4 regions of the Allorhizobium ampelinum S4 genome follow, and region 1 is predicted to be linked to each of the others. Evidence: riboswitches for the same ligand, from Rfam matches in the RefSeq annotation. Region 1 holds a riboswitch; each other region holds the start of a gene.
The links. Region 1 has a riboswitch for cobalamin ahead of bluB (5,6-dimethylbenzimidazole synthase). Riboswitches for the same ligand answer to the same signal wherever they lie in the genome.

Region 1 (3,700 bases):
CAGGCCATTGCCCGACATCAGCACCAGAACACCCATGAAGCCAAAGAGGATGCCTGCGACCTTATTGTGTGCCAGCCGTTCTTCTTTAGTCAGGAAATGCGCCACAACAATCGAAAAGATTGGCGTCGTTGCATTCAGGATCGAAGCAAGGCCGCTGGCAATCTGCGTTTGCCCCCAAAAGAGAAGGCTGAACGGAATCAAATTGTTCAACAGCCCCATACCGAAGAAAGCCAACCAGATTTTCGTGGCTGTTGGAATGGCCTGTCGCGTTACCCGCAGATAGACATACAAAGCCAAGGCCGCAATTGCCACACGCGCAAAAACGACAGTAAACGGCGGCAGTTCAGAAAGGGCAATCTTTGAAAAGAAGAAAGAACCGCCCCACAGAACGGATAGAAACAAAAGGAGAGCCCAGTCTGAAAGGCCCATGGATTCGGTTTTCTGCATGTAAAGATCCTGTCGTGATGCAACAGGGTAAATCTATCCGATCTCACGACCCTTACTCGCCGGAATCGGACTCCGTCCTTTTATGGGTATCCAGACTACTATAATATCCAGCCATGAGTTTGGATATTTCCATATGCGAGCAAGCGTGGCTGGCACGTAACCCTGATTTCGACGGACGATTTTTCATCGGCGTTCGAACCACAGGGGTGTATTGCCGTTGCGTGTGCCCCGTGCGCCTTCCCTATCGCTGCAACGTCGAATTCCTGCCAAGTGCAACCGCGGCTGAACTGGCGGGCTATAGGCCCTGTTTGCGCTGTCGGCCGGAAACCGCGCCATTTTGTCCTGCCTGGAAAGGAAGTGCGACGATTGTGGAAAGGGCCGCCAGACTTATAAGAGACGAAGGAGCCCTAGATGCACGAGAAGCAACAGTAGAAATGCTTGCCGAGTGCGTCGGAGTCGGCGCACGACATCTTACCCGCCTGTTCCAGAAACATCTTGGAGCAAGCCCTATTCAGGTGGCTAAAACAGCCCGCGTGCAACGCGCAAAACGCCTCATCACCGAAACGGACCTGCCGATCACTGACATCGCTCTACAATCCGGCTTCACAAGCCTCAGACGCTTTAATGCAGTTTTTCAGGAGGTCTATAAGCGCCCGCCAACAGCCATCAAACGAGCATCTCGGGTGCAAAATTCATAGAGGTTTTGCGCTCATTCAAACTTTCTTGGGGCGTTCATCACTACATCCTCATCGCATTCGATATTACAAAATGCCCGTCATCCGGCACCTTGCCACCCCTCATCAAACACCAAATCTTCGAGAGCCAGCCGCTTGCGCCAGCCTTTTACCTGCAATTCCGGCTCATCATAAAGCTCGGCCACCTTGCCCAAGCACAGCCACCCCACAATCTCAATCCGCTCTGGAATATTGAGAATAGCCCGCAAATCGGCATCGTGGAAAATGCTGACCCAGCCGACGCCGATGCCTTCTGCGCGGGCAGCGAGCCAGAGGTTTTGGATGGCGCAGACGGTGGAATAGCTGTCCATACGGGGGTTGTGGGTTCGGCCTAGCACCACGGGGCCTGCGCGGTCGGGATCGCAGGTGACGCAGATGCCAAGGGGGGCTTTTAAGATGCCCTCAAGCTTCAGATTGCGGTAGAGCGTGGCTTTTTCGCCTTTAAACAGGTGTGCTGCCTCGTCATTGGCCTTGGAGAAGGCTTGCCAGACGGCTTGTCGCCGTGCTGCGTCGCGCACCAGCACGAAGTTCCAGGGCTGCATGAAGCCAACGGAGGGGGCGTGGTGGGCGGCGGTGAGGATGCGCCAGAGCGTGTCATTGTCGATTGGGTCGGGCAGAAATTCATCGCGCACGTCGCGGCGGGTCATGATGGCCCGGTAGACGGCGGCGCGTTCTTCGGCAGAAAAAGCTCCGGCAGACACCAGAGCATCGTTCACTAAGTCTTGCATCGTTTGGTCCCCAACAATGCGCCCTACGCGATCCCTTGCGAATCGCGCTCAAGCAAAACGCACCTGCCGTCCGCGCAGATGGCGTCTATCATGTCAGGCCGGTCTTCTGACTGGGTTTCATTTGGTTGCCGCACCTTCCCGGTTTTCACCAGTGGCAAAAGCAACAACCATCCACCTCACAGCGTTGGGCACGTTGCGGAATTTCACCGCATTCCCGATTCTCCCGCAAACATGGGGGCACCTGACAGAGGGCTGGTAATGATAGACTGCGGCGATGCTTAGGCGGTCGCCGGAAAATATCGCACATAGGCGAATTCCTGACCGTCCGGCGACCAGCTTGGCACATTGATCGTCCCCTGCCCGCCAAATAGTTCGAACAGGGTTTCAACATTGCCGCCGTCCATGTCCATCAGGCGCATGCGCACATGGAGATCGCGTGGGTGGTCGAACACATCGGCGTCATAGGAAATGAACACCAACTTGCGGTTATTGGGGCATGGATGCGGAAACCAGTCGCCCTGCCCGTCATCGGTCAGGCGCTGCACATCCCTGCCATCCGGGCGAATACGCCAGATCTGCATCGTGCCGCTGCGGCTGGAGTTAAAATAAATCCATTCCCCATCCGCCGACCAGTCCGGCCCATCATTGCGGCCTTCGCCATGGGTAAGGCGCTGCTCGTCGCTGCCATCAACCGAGATCGTATAGATGTCGAAGACCTGGTCACGGATACCGCAATAGCAGACCCGTTGGCCATCCGGCGACCAGCCATGCCAGTAGGAGGGCAGGTTTTCGGTGATCTGGATCGGCGTGCCGCCTTTGGCTGGCAGGATGTAGAGGCAGGTTTTGCCGTGCTCCACCTTGTCGCAGATCGCCAGCCATTGGCCATCCGGCGAAAGCCCGTGGTCATTGTTGCATTGGGTGGCAAAGCCGGTGTCGATCTTTTCCGGCACCGACTGCCCGACCAGAGGCAGGCGATACATCAACCCGTCATCATTGAAGATCAGGAACTGGCCATCTCGCGACCAGTTCGGCGCCTCCACCAGCCGTTCCGTTTGCCAGACAATACGGCTCTGCCGGGTCTCGATGTTGTAGATCTCCACAGAGCTTCGCATCAGCACTCTACCTATCTCGGAACCGATTGGTGATCGGATAGCGCCGGTCGCGGCCAAAGTTCTTCTTGGTAATCTTCACGCCCGGAGCTGACTGGCGGCGCTTGTATTCGGCCAGATAAAGCAGATGTTCAACACGATGCACAGTGGCGATATCATGGCCACGGCCCAAAATCTCGTCCACCGACATTTCCTTTTCCACCAGGCATTCCAAGATGTCATCCAGCACCGGATAGGGCGGCAGACTGTCCTGGTCCTTCTGGTCGGGGCGCAGTTCTGCGGATGGCGCCTTGGCGATGATGTTGGCCGGAATGACCTCCCCCGCAGGTCCCAACGCACCCACTGGCACATGCGCATTGCGCCAGGCAGACAGCGCATAGACCTGCATCTTGTAGAGGTCCTTGATGGGATTGAAGCCGCCGTTCATGTCGCCATAGAGCGTCGCATAGCCCACCGACATTTCCGACTTATTGCCCGTCGTCACCACCATCGAGCCGAACTTGTTCGATACCGCCATCAGGATGGTGCCACGGGTGCGGCTTTGCAGGTTTTCCTCGGTAATGCCGCTTTCCGTGCCTTCAAACATATCGGCGAGGCTGGCAAGGAAGCCCTCCACCGGCTCTGAAATCGGCACGATGTCATAATGGCAGCCAAGCGCCTTGGCGCAATCGGCAGCATCCTT
Region 2 (3,700 bases), 510 kb from region 1:
CGATCAGATAGGCCCAAAGCGCCGATAGATCCGAGGCATCCAGGTTTGAAAAAGCCTCCAGCCCGGCATCCGGCTTGTCGTCGCCGGGCAGGACGGCAATTTTGATCCCATGGCGGCGGGCGCAGGCGTGCAGCGCTTCCAGCGCATAATGAAAATAGCTGGCCCCACCCAAAGCCTTGACCACAATCAGTTTCGCATGGCGGGCGGTGCGCTCGATATAGGTATCGACCGACATCGGATGTTTCAGCGCCATCAGGCTGGCGAGCCGCCATGTCGCGGTCTCGGATTGCCGCGCCAGCGCCGCCGCGATGGCGGACAGCTCGGTATCGGCGGCGGACAGAAACAGGATATCCCCCGGCGTCTGGCCAAGGTCTATCGCGTCATCCCCGTCGCTGATCGAGCCTTGCTGGGCAAGCAGAAGATGCATGGCTTACGCCGCCGCCCGGATGGCATCGGCAATCGCCGATTGGTCGAGATCATGCAGGCCGATCACCACTAGCCGCGTCGCCCGCTGTTCGCCGGAGGCCCAGGGCCGGTCGTAATATTGGTCGATGCGGTTGCCGACCGCCTGCACCACAAGCCGCATCGGCTTGCCCGGCACATCGACGAAGCCTTTCAGCCGCAGCACGTCATGCGCTTCGATCACGGTCTTCAAGCCATCGACAAAACGGTCCGGCTCGCGCACCTGCGGCAGATCGACGACGAAACTATCAAATTCGTCGTGGTCGTGATGATGGTCATGGTCCTCACCGCTGGCATGCAGCGCCTCATGCTCCAGCTCGTGATGGGACTTGCGATTATCGATATCGGCTTCCGAACCCGCTCCAATGCCAAGCAGCACCATAACAGGCACATCGCCATTCTTCGCCTCGATCAGGGTCGGCTTGCGGGACATCCGGGCGGTCACATCGCTCCGCACTTTGGCAAGACCATCGGCATCAAGCAGGTCGGTCTTGTTGAGCACGATCAGATCGGCGCAGGTCAATTGGTCCTCGAACAGCTCCTCGATCGGGCTTTCGTGATCGAGACTGTCATCAGCGGCGCGCTGGGCGTCGATCCGGTCATGGTCGTCAGCAAACCGGCCAGCGGCGACAGCAGCGCTATCGACCACCGTCACAACACCATCCACGGTCACGCGGGTGCGGATATCCGGCCAGTTGAAGGCGGCCACCAGCGGCTGGGGCAAGGCAAGGCCGGAGGTTTCTATGACGATATGGTCGGGCAGCACATCCCGTGCCAGCAGCTTTTGCATGGTCGGCACGAAATCATCGGCAACCGTGCAGCAGATACAGCCATTGGTCAGTTCGATAATGTCGTCCTCGGTGCAGGTCTCGGCGCCGCAGCCTTTCAGCACTTCGCCATCCACACCCAGATCACCAAACTCGTTTATGATCAGCGCGATTTTCTTGCCACCCGCATTCATCAGCATATTGCGGATGATCGTCGTTTTGCCCGCTCCGAGAAAACCGGTGATAACAGTGACGGGAATTTTCTGTTGCAACATTGTTCAGCCTTTCATTTTCAGGGGCAGGCCAGCCGCGACGAAGTAAACCTCGTCAGCGCTTGCCGCGATCAGTTGATGAAGCCGTCCGGCATGGTCACGGAAATGGCGCGCCATGCGGTTTTCCGGCACAATGCCAAGGCCGACTTCATTGGAAACAAGCACGATGGAGGCGGAAAGGCGGGGCAGCAGATCCGCAAGGGCTTGCGCCTCAGCAGCCATGTCGCGCCCCTCCTCCATCATCAGATTCGTGACCCAGAGCGTCAGGCAGTCAACCAAGATGACCCGGCCCGGCGCATCGATAAACTTCAGCCGACCCACCAGCGCCAGTGGCTCTTCATGCGTCACCCAGAGCGGACCACGATCCTGCTGGTGCTGGTCGATCCGGGCGCGCATTTCCTCGTCCCAGGCCCGCCCGGTTGCCAGATAATGACGCTCCAGGCCGGTCTCGGCACAAAGCTGTTCTGCAAAATGCGACTTGCCGGACCGCGCGCCTCCGAGAACGAAGACACGTTTCGAAACTGTGTCTGCCATGGCGTCAGTTTCCACCCGTAGGCGGCGTGTAGAGCCCGCTGGAGCGCGGCACGAAGCCCGGCCATGCGGATGGGGCTGCATCGGCAGCATATGGCGCAGACGTCCGCACATCCGACCTTGGCTGCGACAGCGCCCCGCCAAAGGTGGAATTGGAACCGGACGGTGCGTGGAATTGTTGCTCAGCGGGCCGCTGAGAAGGACCAGAAGGCGCATGACGGGAAAACGGCAGCAACGCAAAAACCAGCGCCGCCAGCACAAGCAGAGCTAAGGCGGCACCTATGCTGCGTGATGACACGAGCGTCATCATGACCTGCCTCCGTTAGGCGCAGGCGGCATACTGCAAAACGGCCAAAAGACCGTGGAGCGGAGGCTGGAAGGCCCGCGATCAATCTGTTGCGCCACGACAACCTCCGTGCTGGCGTCGGGGATCTCTCCCCCAATTGGGCGTAAAGCCCGTCACGGACGGCAGGTCTCCTGGCTCACAGCGTCAAACCGGTACCATAACGGCACCCGTTCGCAGATTTCCCTCACCTTCCCGGAGGTCATAGCAAAAGCGAAAAGGCGGACGATTCGTAGATAAAGAGGCGTCCAACCCCGGCAGATCGCTTTGCCACTCCAGTGGCTTTTCCGGTCCGTCCGCTCACCGCACCGGCCACACCACGCGGCCCGCCATGCAAGGATCGTCAAAACCGGATGGAAAACCCTCGCTGTTCTACAGTCGCGGGGTCGGCTGCGTTTGGCATGCCCTGTCTGGGTCCACGCCTTCGCATTCCCTTTTGCTTTCCAGCCTCAATCTCTTCAGGCCGAAAACCATCCACCTTTAGGGTTAGCAGAATGAGGCTTTAAGTCAATCTGCAAGCCATGAGCCAATACCCGCTATAGCTTTGGCGCGGTCAGGGAAAACAGCGAGCGTATCCGGGCTGAAATTTCTTCCGCCAGGCTTTCAGGGCCAAGCGTCTGGTCATTGGTAATGGTCAGCACCTTGAACGCGCCCTGAGCGACCACATCACCGGTTTCAACCGAGGCAGCACTGACTTTGACCTCGGCCTCGTTATGCTGCTTGTCCAGCCCAAGCCCACTCGCCATCGCCTCGACCCTGACCGTCAGAATCACCCGTGGCAGAACCTCGCTGCGCACCGTAGCGGCGACGGCAGCCGACAGACGCCGCTCCACACCCTGAACCAGAACCAACGGCACTTTTGGACCAGCCAGTACGGTGACCGCACGAATATCATAGTAGAACTTCTTCCGATCTGATTGAAACAGTCCTGCCATGCACCCGGCAAGCGCCATGCAGATCGATAGAAAGGCAAGAACGCGCAAATACCGCAGCAAGGTCATACTCCGCACAAAGATATGGCACGGACCATCAAAGCCAGAGCTTGCCGCAAGCTTACGCTATAAGTCCGCAACGGAGATAGACGTGATGACGGCGTTTTGACGAATTATGCCGCCTTTTGCTGGCCACAAAGCAGGGAATGTTGCGCAAAAGAAAATATCCGCTGGATTCTTGTTAAACAAAGCCATTATGGGACCGTCTTGCGCCTGAAGGTCGGCGATTCCACACCCTCGGACCGGTGAGAATTTCACTCGAAAAAGGCGTGTTTTGAGCGTCCCAAGATCACGCTCAAATCTTAGCCGAAGCACAATTAATAGCCATGAATC
Region 3 (3,700 bases), on a different replicon from region 1:
GGATCAAGGGCATATGCGCTCAAAGCCATGGAACCGCAGAAAAGAGTGCTGGTCGCCCCCGTTCCTTCCCGCACCAACTCGCAAACCTTGTTGCTCAACCTTTTTATCTGACAGCTTTTGAGCGAGTCGCCTTCAACATCCGGCGCGCTTGCCAACCGATGTGCGATACCTTGCGGCAGTAGCACCAGATCCCCATCATTCAATTCCTGCCACCCTTGGGCTTCGGTATGAATCCAGCATGGACCTTGGCTGACAAAGTGGAATCGAAGCAGCTGCTGGTGCGGCAAGGCGATGCTCCACGGATGCCGCAGTTCGCAGCGCCCATAATTGACCCCACTCAAGCGAAAGTCCTGTAGAACTTCGCTTAGCGCATCCATTGGGATATTTGACGGCGACAACCGTTGAGACGAATGATCAGACATTATCCAATTTTAGGCACCAAACGTCTGGCGCGCAAGTACGAAGTTTTATGAATTCGAGCGTGATCCCCGCCCATAGCACCCCCTCTCATTCCAGTCAGCCAATGGATTGAGGCCCAGTCCGACAGGCCCAGTCCGAAAGACGAAGGGTATCCGCCCCTCGATAGTTTATATCTTTTCAAGACCTTCCGCTTGCGAATGAATAGACGCTGGCCTCTCTAACGCAGATCAATCGTCACTTTGGGATGCAGTTCGCGAAACCGCGGCAGTGCTGGCGCGATTATGTGCAAACCGTTCGGCAGCGACGCCGCAATTTGCAAGGTGCTCGACGGCTCCACCCGTCCGGCTTTCGCACCTGTTCGATTTTTTCGGCATCGCACGACAACTGAAGCGCACGATCATGCAGATCGCGGCCTTCGGCCATGAGTTTCAACGATCGTGTCGTGCGGTTGAAAAGCGACTGCATTTTTCCTGGGGAGAGCTATCCGTTCGGCGGTATAGTTGTTGACGAAATTTCAGCCTCGTATACCATATTTAGTGTTCGAGGTTCTTTCGATTCTCAGTACGAATCGAAAGCTAAGACGGGAATGCGGTGCGCCGGACCAGAGATGGTCGGGCAATGCCGAAGCTGCCCCCGCAACTGTAAGCGGCGAGCATTTATCCAGTGAAAGCCACTGAAACATCATGTTTCGGGAAGGCGAGGATGGATGCAACGACCCGCGAGCCAGGAGACCTGCCTCAAACGAAAACGTCCACGGGCGGGGTGCGCGGAAGGTCGCGTGACGGCAAGCGATATGATGTCGCTTGTCAGCGTTTCCTTGCCGACAATCCGTCAAAACACTTCGGGGTGAAGGCATGCGTGATTTTTCCTGTAACGGTCCGGCGTTTAAACGAAGACGGTCGCTGAAGAGCGTCTGAGCTGCTGTCATTCTCCCACTCAATGTCTAGAAACGAGCGTCGGCAACGACGTCTTCGGAGGCCTTTCTGCGGCCAAAAATCAAAACCCAACGAGGATATGATGACCATCACCGTTTACAGCAAACCTGCCTGCGTCCAGTGCAGCGCAACCACCCGCGCGCTCGATCGTCAGGGCCTCGACTACCACATCGTCGACATTTCCGTCGATGAGGACGCCTATGCCAAGGTTCAAGGTCTTGGCTATCGGCAGGTTCCCGTCGTCATCGCTGGCGATACCCATTGGGCGGGTTTTCGTCCCGACATGATCAACGCGTTGGCGTAAGTGTCTGGCGATGGGGCTGATTGTCTATTTTTCCAGTGCCTCGGAAAACACCCATCGCTTTGTCGGCAAGCTTGGTTTGCGCGCGTCACGTATCCCCGTCAGCCCGCGGAGCGGCAATCCGTCGATCACTGAACCTTACGTTCTAATCGTCCCAACCTATTCGGGTGACGATGGCAAAGGGGCCGTTCCAAAACAGGTCATCCGCTTCCTCAATGATGCGGACAACCGCTCTCATCTCCGGGGCGTGATCGCCGCGGGCAATAGTAATTTCGGCGAGACGTTCTGTCTCGCCGGCGACGTGATCTCACAGAAATGTCGAGTGCCGTACCTTTACAGGTTCGAACTGCTCGGCACGGACGAAGATGTCGCCAATGTCAAATATGGGATGGAACGATTTTGGATGTCACAACTTTCGAGCGCCCTTTGAAGGCGGACGAACAGGCGCTGGATTATCACGCGCTGAACGCGATGTTAAACCTCTACGATGAGGATGGTAAAATCCAACTCGATAAGGACGCTCTGGCGGCAAAACAGTATTTCTTGCAGCACGTCAACCAGAACACCGTCTTCTTCCATAATCTACGGGAGAAGCTCGATTACCTCGTGGACGAAGGCTACTATGAGCAAGCGGTGTTGGACCAGTATGCGTTCAACTTCGTCCGCGATCTTTTCGATCATGCCTATGTGAAGAAGTTTCGCTTTCCGACCTTTCTCGGCGCCTTCAAATATTACACTAGCTACACGCTGAAGACCTTCGACGGAAAGCGCTATCTGGAGCGCTACGAAGACCGGATCTGCATGGTGGCATTGACGCTGGCGCAGGGCAATGAGGCTTTGGCGCGGGACATGGTCGATGAGATTATCTCCGGTCGCTTCCAGCCGGCGACGCCGACCTTTCTCAATGCCGGCAAGAAGCAACGCGGCGAACTGGTCTCCTGCTTCCTGCTGCGCATGGAAGACAATATGGAAAGCATCGCCCGTGGCATCAACTCGGCATTGCAACTTTCCAAGCGTGGGGGTGGGGTGGCGTTATCCCTGACCAATATCCGCGAGGCTGGTGCACCGATCAAGCAGATCGAGAACCAGTCCTCGGGCGTCATCCCGGTGATGAAGTTACTGGAGGACAGTTTTTCCTATGCCAACCAGCTCGGTGCGCGCCAGGGGGCAGGGGCTGTCTACCTGAATGCCCATCATCCCGATATCATGCGCTTCCTCGATACCAAGCGTGAAAACGCCGACGAGAAGATTAGGATCAAGACGCTGTCACTCGGTGTGGTGATCCCCGACATCACCTTTGAATTGGCGAAGAACAATGAGGATATGTATCTGTTCTCACCCTACGACGTGGAGCGTGTCTACGGCGTCGCTTTTTCCGAAATCTCAGTCACGGAAAAATACCGCGAGATGGTCGCCGACAGCCGCATTCGTAAGAAGAAGATCAAGGCGCGTGATTTCTTCCAGGTGCTCGCCGAAATCCAGTTCGAGAGCGGCTATCCGTACATCATGTTTGAGGACACGGTGAACCGCGCCAACCCGATAGCCGGACGCATTTCGATGAGCAATCTCTGCTCGGAAATCCTACAGGTGAGCGACGTCAGCACTTATAATGACGACCTGTCCTACAAGACCATGGGTAAGGACATCTCCTGCAATCTCGGGTCCTTGAACATCGCAGCCGTGATGGATTCCTCGGACTTCGGCAGGACCATTGAGACCGCGATCCGGGCGCTGACCGCCGTGTCCGACATGAGCCATATCTCTTCGGTTCCATCGATCGAGAAGGGAAATGATGACAGCCATGCGATCGGCCTTGGCCAGATGAACCTGCACGGCTATCTCGCACGCGAGCGCATCTTCTACGGATCGGAAGAGGGCATCGATTTCACCAACATGTATTTCTACACGGTGACCTATCACGCCATCCGTGCCTCGAACCGGATTGCTGCCGAGCGCGGCACGAGCTTCAAGGGCTTCGAGAACTCGAAATATGCATCCGGCGAGTATTTCGACAAGTATACGCAAACCGAATGGCTTCCAGCGA
Region 4 (3,700 bases), on a different replicon from region 1:
AATACATCCGCCGCGCTTTGGTCGATTGTCGATACCAAGACGCCTGACTTTATCGCCTTGAGCGACCGGATCTGGGGCATGCCGGAAACCTGTTATATGGAAGAATCGTCCGTTGCCGAGCATGTCGCCATGCTGAAGGCGGAGGGATTTCGTGTCAGCGAACAATTGGCCGGCATACCCACAGCTGTGATGGGCGAAGCAGGGGAGGGCGGTCCTATCATAGCGTTTCTCGGCGAATATGATGCCCTGTCCGGGCTCAGCCAGGAAGCCGGCGTCGCTGAACATAAGCCGATTGCCGCAGGCGGCAACGGCCATGGCTGCGGCCACAACCTACTCGGCTCCGCGGCTCTCCTGGCCGCCGCTTCCCTGAAAGACTGGTTGAAAGAAAAGGACTTGCCTGGACGTGTGCGCTATTATGGTTGCCCAGCCGAAGAGGGTGGAGCCGCCAAGGCCTTCATGGTCAGGGCAGGGGCCTTTGAAGGCGTCGATATCGCCATCAGTTGGCATCCAAACTCCTTCGCGGGCGTGCAGCGCACCACCTCGCTTGCCAATTCCCGTGTCGATTTCACTTTCAGGGGGAGGGCGGCCCATGCCGGATCAAACCCCGATCTGGGGCGGAGCGCTCTCGATGCGGTGGAACTGATGAGTGTCGGCGTCAATTATATGCGCGAACACATGCCATCCGATTGCCGCGTACACGCCGCTATTCTCGATGCGGGTGGCATTTCACCCAATGTCGTCCAGGCCTATGCCAAGGTCCGCTATCTGATCCGCGCCCCTGAGCTACAAGGCATGAAGACCCTCGTGGAACGGGTGAAGAAAATTGGCGAGGGTGCGGCATTGATGACCGAAACCCGACTGGAAACACAGGTGATCAGCGCCGTTTCCAACGTGCTGACCAATGGTCCGCTAATGGCGGCCATGCAGGAGGCCTGGGAAGAACTCGGCCCACCACCCTTCGATGCGGCGGACCGGGCTTTCGCCGAAACAATCCGCGCCGTCTTGACGCCGGAAGAAAAGTCGGCACCCTGGCGTTTTGAAGGCCTGCCGGAGCGCGATATCCCGCTTGCCGATTTCATTCTGCCCGCCCATGACCGCACGCCGCTGCTGACCGGGTCAACCGATGTCGGCGATGTCAGCTGGGTGGTGCCAACCGTGCAGGCCGATGGGCCGACCTGCGCCATCGGCACACCGTTCCACACCTGGCAATTGGTGACGCAGGGGAAAAGCCCTCTGGCTCACAAGGGCATGGTGGCTGCGGCAAAGGTCATGGCCGCCACAGGCCGCGCCGCCTTCGAAAGCGAACAGTTACGCGAAGCGGCACGTGCTGATCTGGTCGCCCGTCGCAAGGGCCAACCCTATCAAAGTCCCTTGCCCGCCGACGCAGAACCGCCAATCGTGGAAATGGGTGGCCGTAAGTAAGAGGCCGTATCCAGGGTCACTTTCAACGGTCTGCCTCCTTAAACCGTAAAGCTTGGTCCGGATTTGTTCGGCTTGGCACCAAGCCAACCGAACAAATCCACATTCTTTAGCTTGACCCATTTTATGTAACGTTATAACAAAACCACACTATCGATATAGTTTGAAAACGGACTTGTGCGGAACCGCAACCCATGTCAGTGATAGATCCAAATGGTGCTGTGGCCTTGCAAAGAAGGCTGCGGCTGAAAAGGGAATACGGTGAGGCTTACCCAACAGGGACCGAAACCGTGGCTGCCCCCGCAACTGTGAGCGGCGAGTGGGCCTGCACGATGCCACTGGCGATAAGCCGGGAAGGCGCAGGCCAACAGCGACCCGCAAGCCAGGAGACCTGCCATTTAGATGTTCAACCGCAACGGACGGGGTGTTCCGATGGCAGCGATAAGACTTCAGGTCCGCCGAGAGGCGTGGCCATCCGTTCCTTGTTCAGACGATCCGGCCCGAGGCGCGGCACGCCTGATGTCCGGTCAACGGATGCAGGCTCCTGCATGAGCTGTGACGGTCATGGTGCCTCGCTTGAGGTGAGGGGGCTCAGCTATGGGCCAACTGGCGCGCGATCGCTGATAAAAAATATCGATTTTACGCTTACCGCTGGTGAGCGCCTGGCCATTCTCGGCCCGAATGGGGCGGGTAAGACAACTCTGCTGCGCTGCCTTTATCGTGCGGTGCGCCCGGGTGAGGGCAGGGTGCTACTGGACGGGCAGGATGTGTGGACAATCGATCCGCGGACGGTCGCCCGCCGGATCGCCGTCGTAGTCCAGGAAATGCCAGCAGATTTCCCTTTTACCGTCGAAGATATCGTCATGATGGGCCGAATTCCCTGGCAGAAACGCGCCTGGAAAAGGTCGCAAAGCACCGGAGACGACAAAGCCAGAGCGCTGCATGCCATGGATCACCTCCATGTCACCGATCTGGCGCGACGTGATTTTGCAACTTTGTCAGGCGGCGAAAAGCAACGCGTTCTCGTCGCCAGGGCGCTGGCGCAAGATCCGCAATTGCTCATTCTGGATGAGCCATCCAACCATCTCGACATTCGTAACCAGTTGGAAATTCTCGATCTGCTGCGCGGTCTCGGCATTACCATCGTGACGACGCTGCATGACATCAATCTTGCCGCAGGCTTTGCCACAAGAGCAATAATTCTGAAGGACGGGCAGATGATTGCCGAGGGCTGTCCGCGCGATGTCCTGACCGCAGACCATCTCTCCGCGGCCTTCACCGTTCAAACTCATGTCCACAGCCTGGATGGCGGCGCCACCCGCAATTTTTCCTTCGCGCTCAGTGCCTGATCCGCAACCCATTGGACCATACATGAAAAACGCTCTTCTCATTTTCACACTCTCAACCTTTCTTGCCGCAGTCAGCCTCACCGCAGCCACAGCAGAACCCGTTACCGTCAAGAGCTGTAACCGTCAGGTTACCTTTGATACAGCCCCGCAACGCGCCGTCTCCAATGACGTCAACCTGACCGAAATGATGCTGGCGCTGAAATTACAGGACCATATGGTCGGCTATACCGGGGTCTCCGGCTGGAAGACACTGGATGAGAAACTGCGCGAGGGTGTCAGCCAACTGCCGGAACTATCGCCGAAATATCCGAGCAAGGAAGTCCTGCTCAATGCCAATGCGGATTTCTATTTCGCCGGCTGGAACTATGGCATGAAGGTCGGCGGCGAGGTGACACCGGACACCCTCAGCCCATTGGGCATCAAGGTCTATGAACTGACGGAAAGCTGCATTCACATCATGGCCAAGGCCAAGCCGACCATGGACGATATGTTCATCGATCTCATCAACTTGGGCCGGATATTCCGGGTCGAAGACAGGGCAGAGGCATTGGTTGCAGGCTATCGCCAGCAATTGGCAAAAATCCAGGCCAAAATCAGTCCAACAGACAAGCCTGCAACCGTTTTTGTCTATGATTCCGGTGAACAGAAGCCGTTCACATCAGGTCGCTTCGGCATTCCGACCGCAATGATCGAGGCGGCTGGCGGCGTCAATATCATGGATGACGTGCAGAAAAGCTGGACGGAAGTCTCCTGGGAACCGGTGATCGAGCGGAATCCGCAGGTGATCATCATCGTCAACTATGGCGAAGTGACCGCTCAACAGAAGATCGATTACATGAAGCATAACCCGGCCTTCCAGAATATCGACGCCGTGAAAAATGATCGTTTCGTTGTGCTTGACTATGTCGAGGCAACTCCGGGACCGCGCAATG

Region 2: another riboswitch for cobalamin. It lies ahead of AVI_RS10420 (hypothetical protein); the one in region 1 lies ahead of bluB (5,6-dimethylbenzimidazole synthase).
Region 3: another riboswitch for cobalamin. It lies ahead of nrdH (glutaredoxin-like protein NrdH); the one in region 1 lies ahead of bluB (5,6-dimethylbenzimidazole synthase).
Region 4: another riboswitch for cobalamin. It lies ahead of AVI_RS17485 (ABC transporter ATP-binding protein); the one in region 1 lies ahead of bluB (5,6-dimethylbenzimidazole synthase).

Annotation. Positions count from the first base shown of each region.
Region 1 is NC_011989.1:1,675,591-1,679,290, reverse strand. It holds gene AVI_RS07990 (DMT family transporter) at 1-447, opposite strand, end outside; gene AVI_RS29540 (bifunctional transcriptional activator/DNA repair enzyme AdaA) at 561-1,145, shown strand; gene bluB (5,6-dimethylbenzimidazole synthase) at 1,223-1,909, opposite strand; cobalamin riboswitch at 1,989-2,169, opposite strand; gene AVI_RS07980 (TolB family protein) at 2,188-3,021, opposite strand; gene AVI_RS07975 (NAD+ synthase) at 3,029-3,700, opposite strand, start outside.
Region 2 is NC_011989.1:2,190,419-2,194,118, forward strand. It holds gene cobN (cobaltochelatase subunit CobN) at 1-427, opposite strand, end outside; gene cobW (cobalamin biosynthesis protein CobW) at 431-1,504, opposite strand; gene cobU (bifunctional adenosylcobinamide kinase/adenosylcobinamide-phosphate guanylyltransferase) at 1,508-2,035, opposite strand; gene AVI_RS10420 (hypothetical protein) at 2,040-2,342, opposite strand; cobalamin riboswitch at 2,483-2,865, opposite strand; gene AVI_RS10425 (hypothetical protein) at 2,912-3,376, opposite strand.
Region 3 is NC_011981.1:358,569-362,268, forward strand. It holds gene AVI_RS27265 (AraC family transcriptional regulator) at 1-422, opposite strand, end outside; partial or broken gene AVI_RS31645 (LysR family transcriptional regulator) at 641-879, opposite strand; cobalamin riboswitch at 947-1,174, shown strand; gene nrdH (glutaredoxin-like protein NrdH) at 1,438-1,659, shown strand; gene nrdI (class Ib ribonucleoside-diphosphate reductase assembly flavoprotein NrdI) at 1,670-2,086, shown strand; gene nrdE (class 1b ribonucleoside-diphosphate reductase subunit alpha) at 2,083-3,700, shown strand, end outside.
Region 4 is NC_011988.1:16,923-20,622, reverse strand. It holds gene AVI_RS17490 (amidohydrolase) at 1-1,422, shown strand, start outside; cobalamin riboswitch at 1,617-1,832, shown strand; gene AVI_RS17485 (ABC transporter ATP-binding protein) at 1,968-2,768, shown strand; gene AVI_RS17480 (ABC transporter substrate-binding protein) at 2,791-3,700, shown strand, end outside.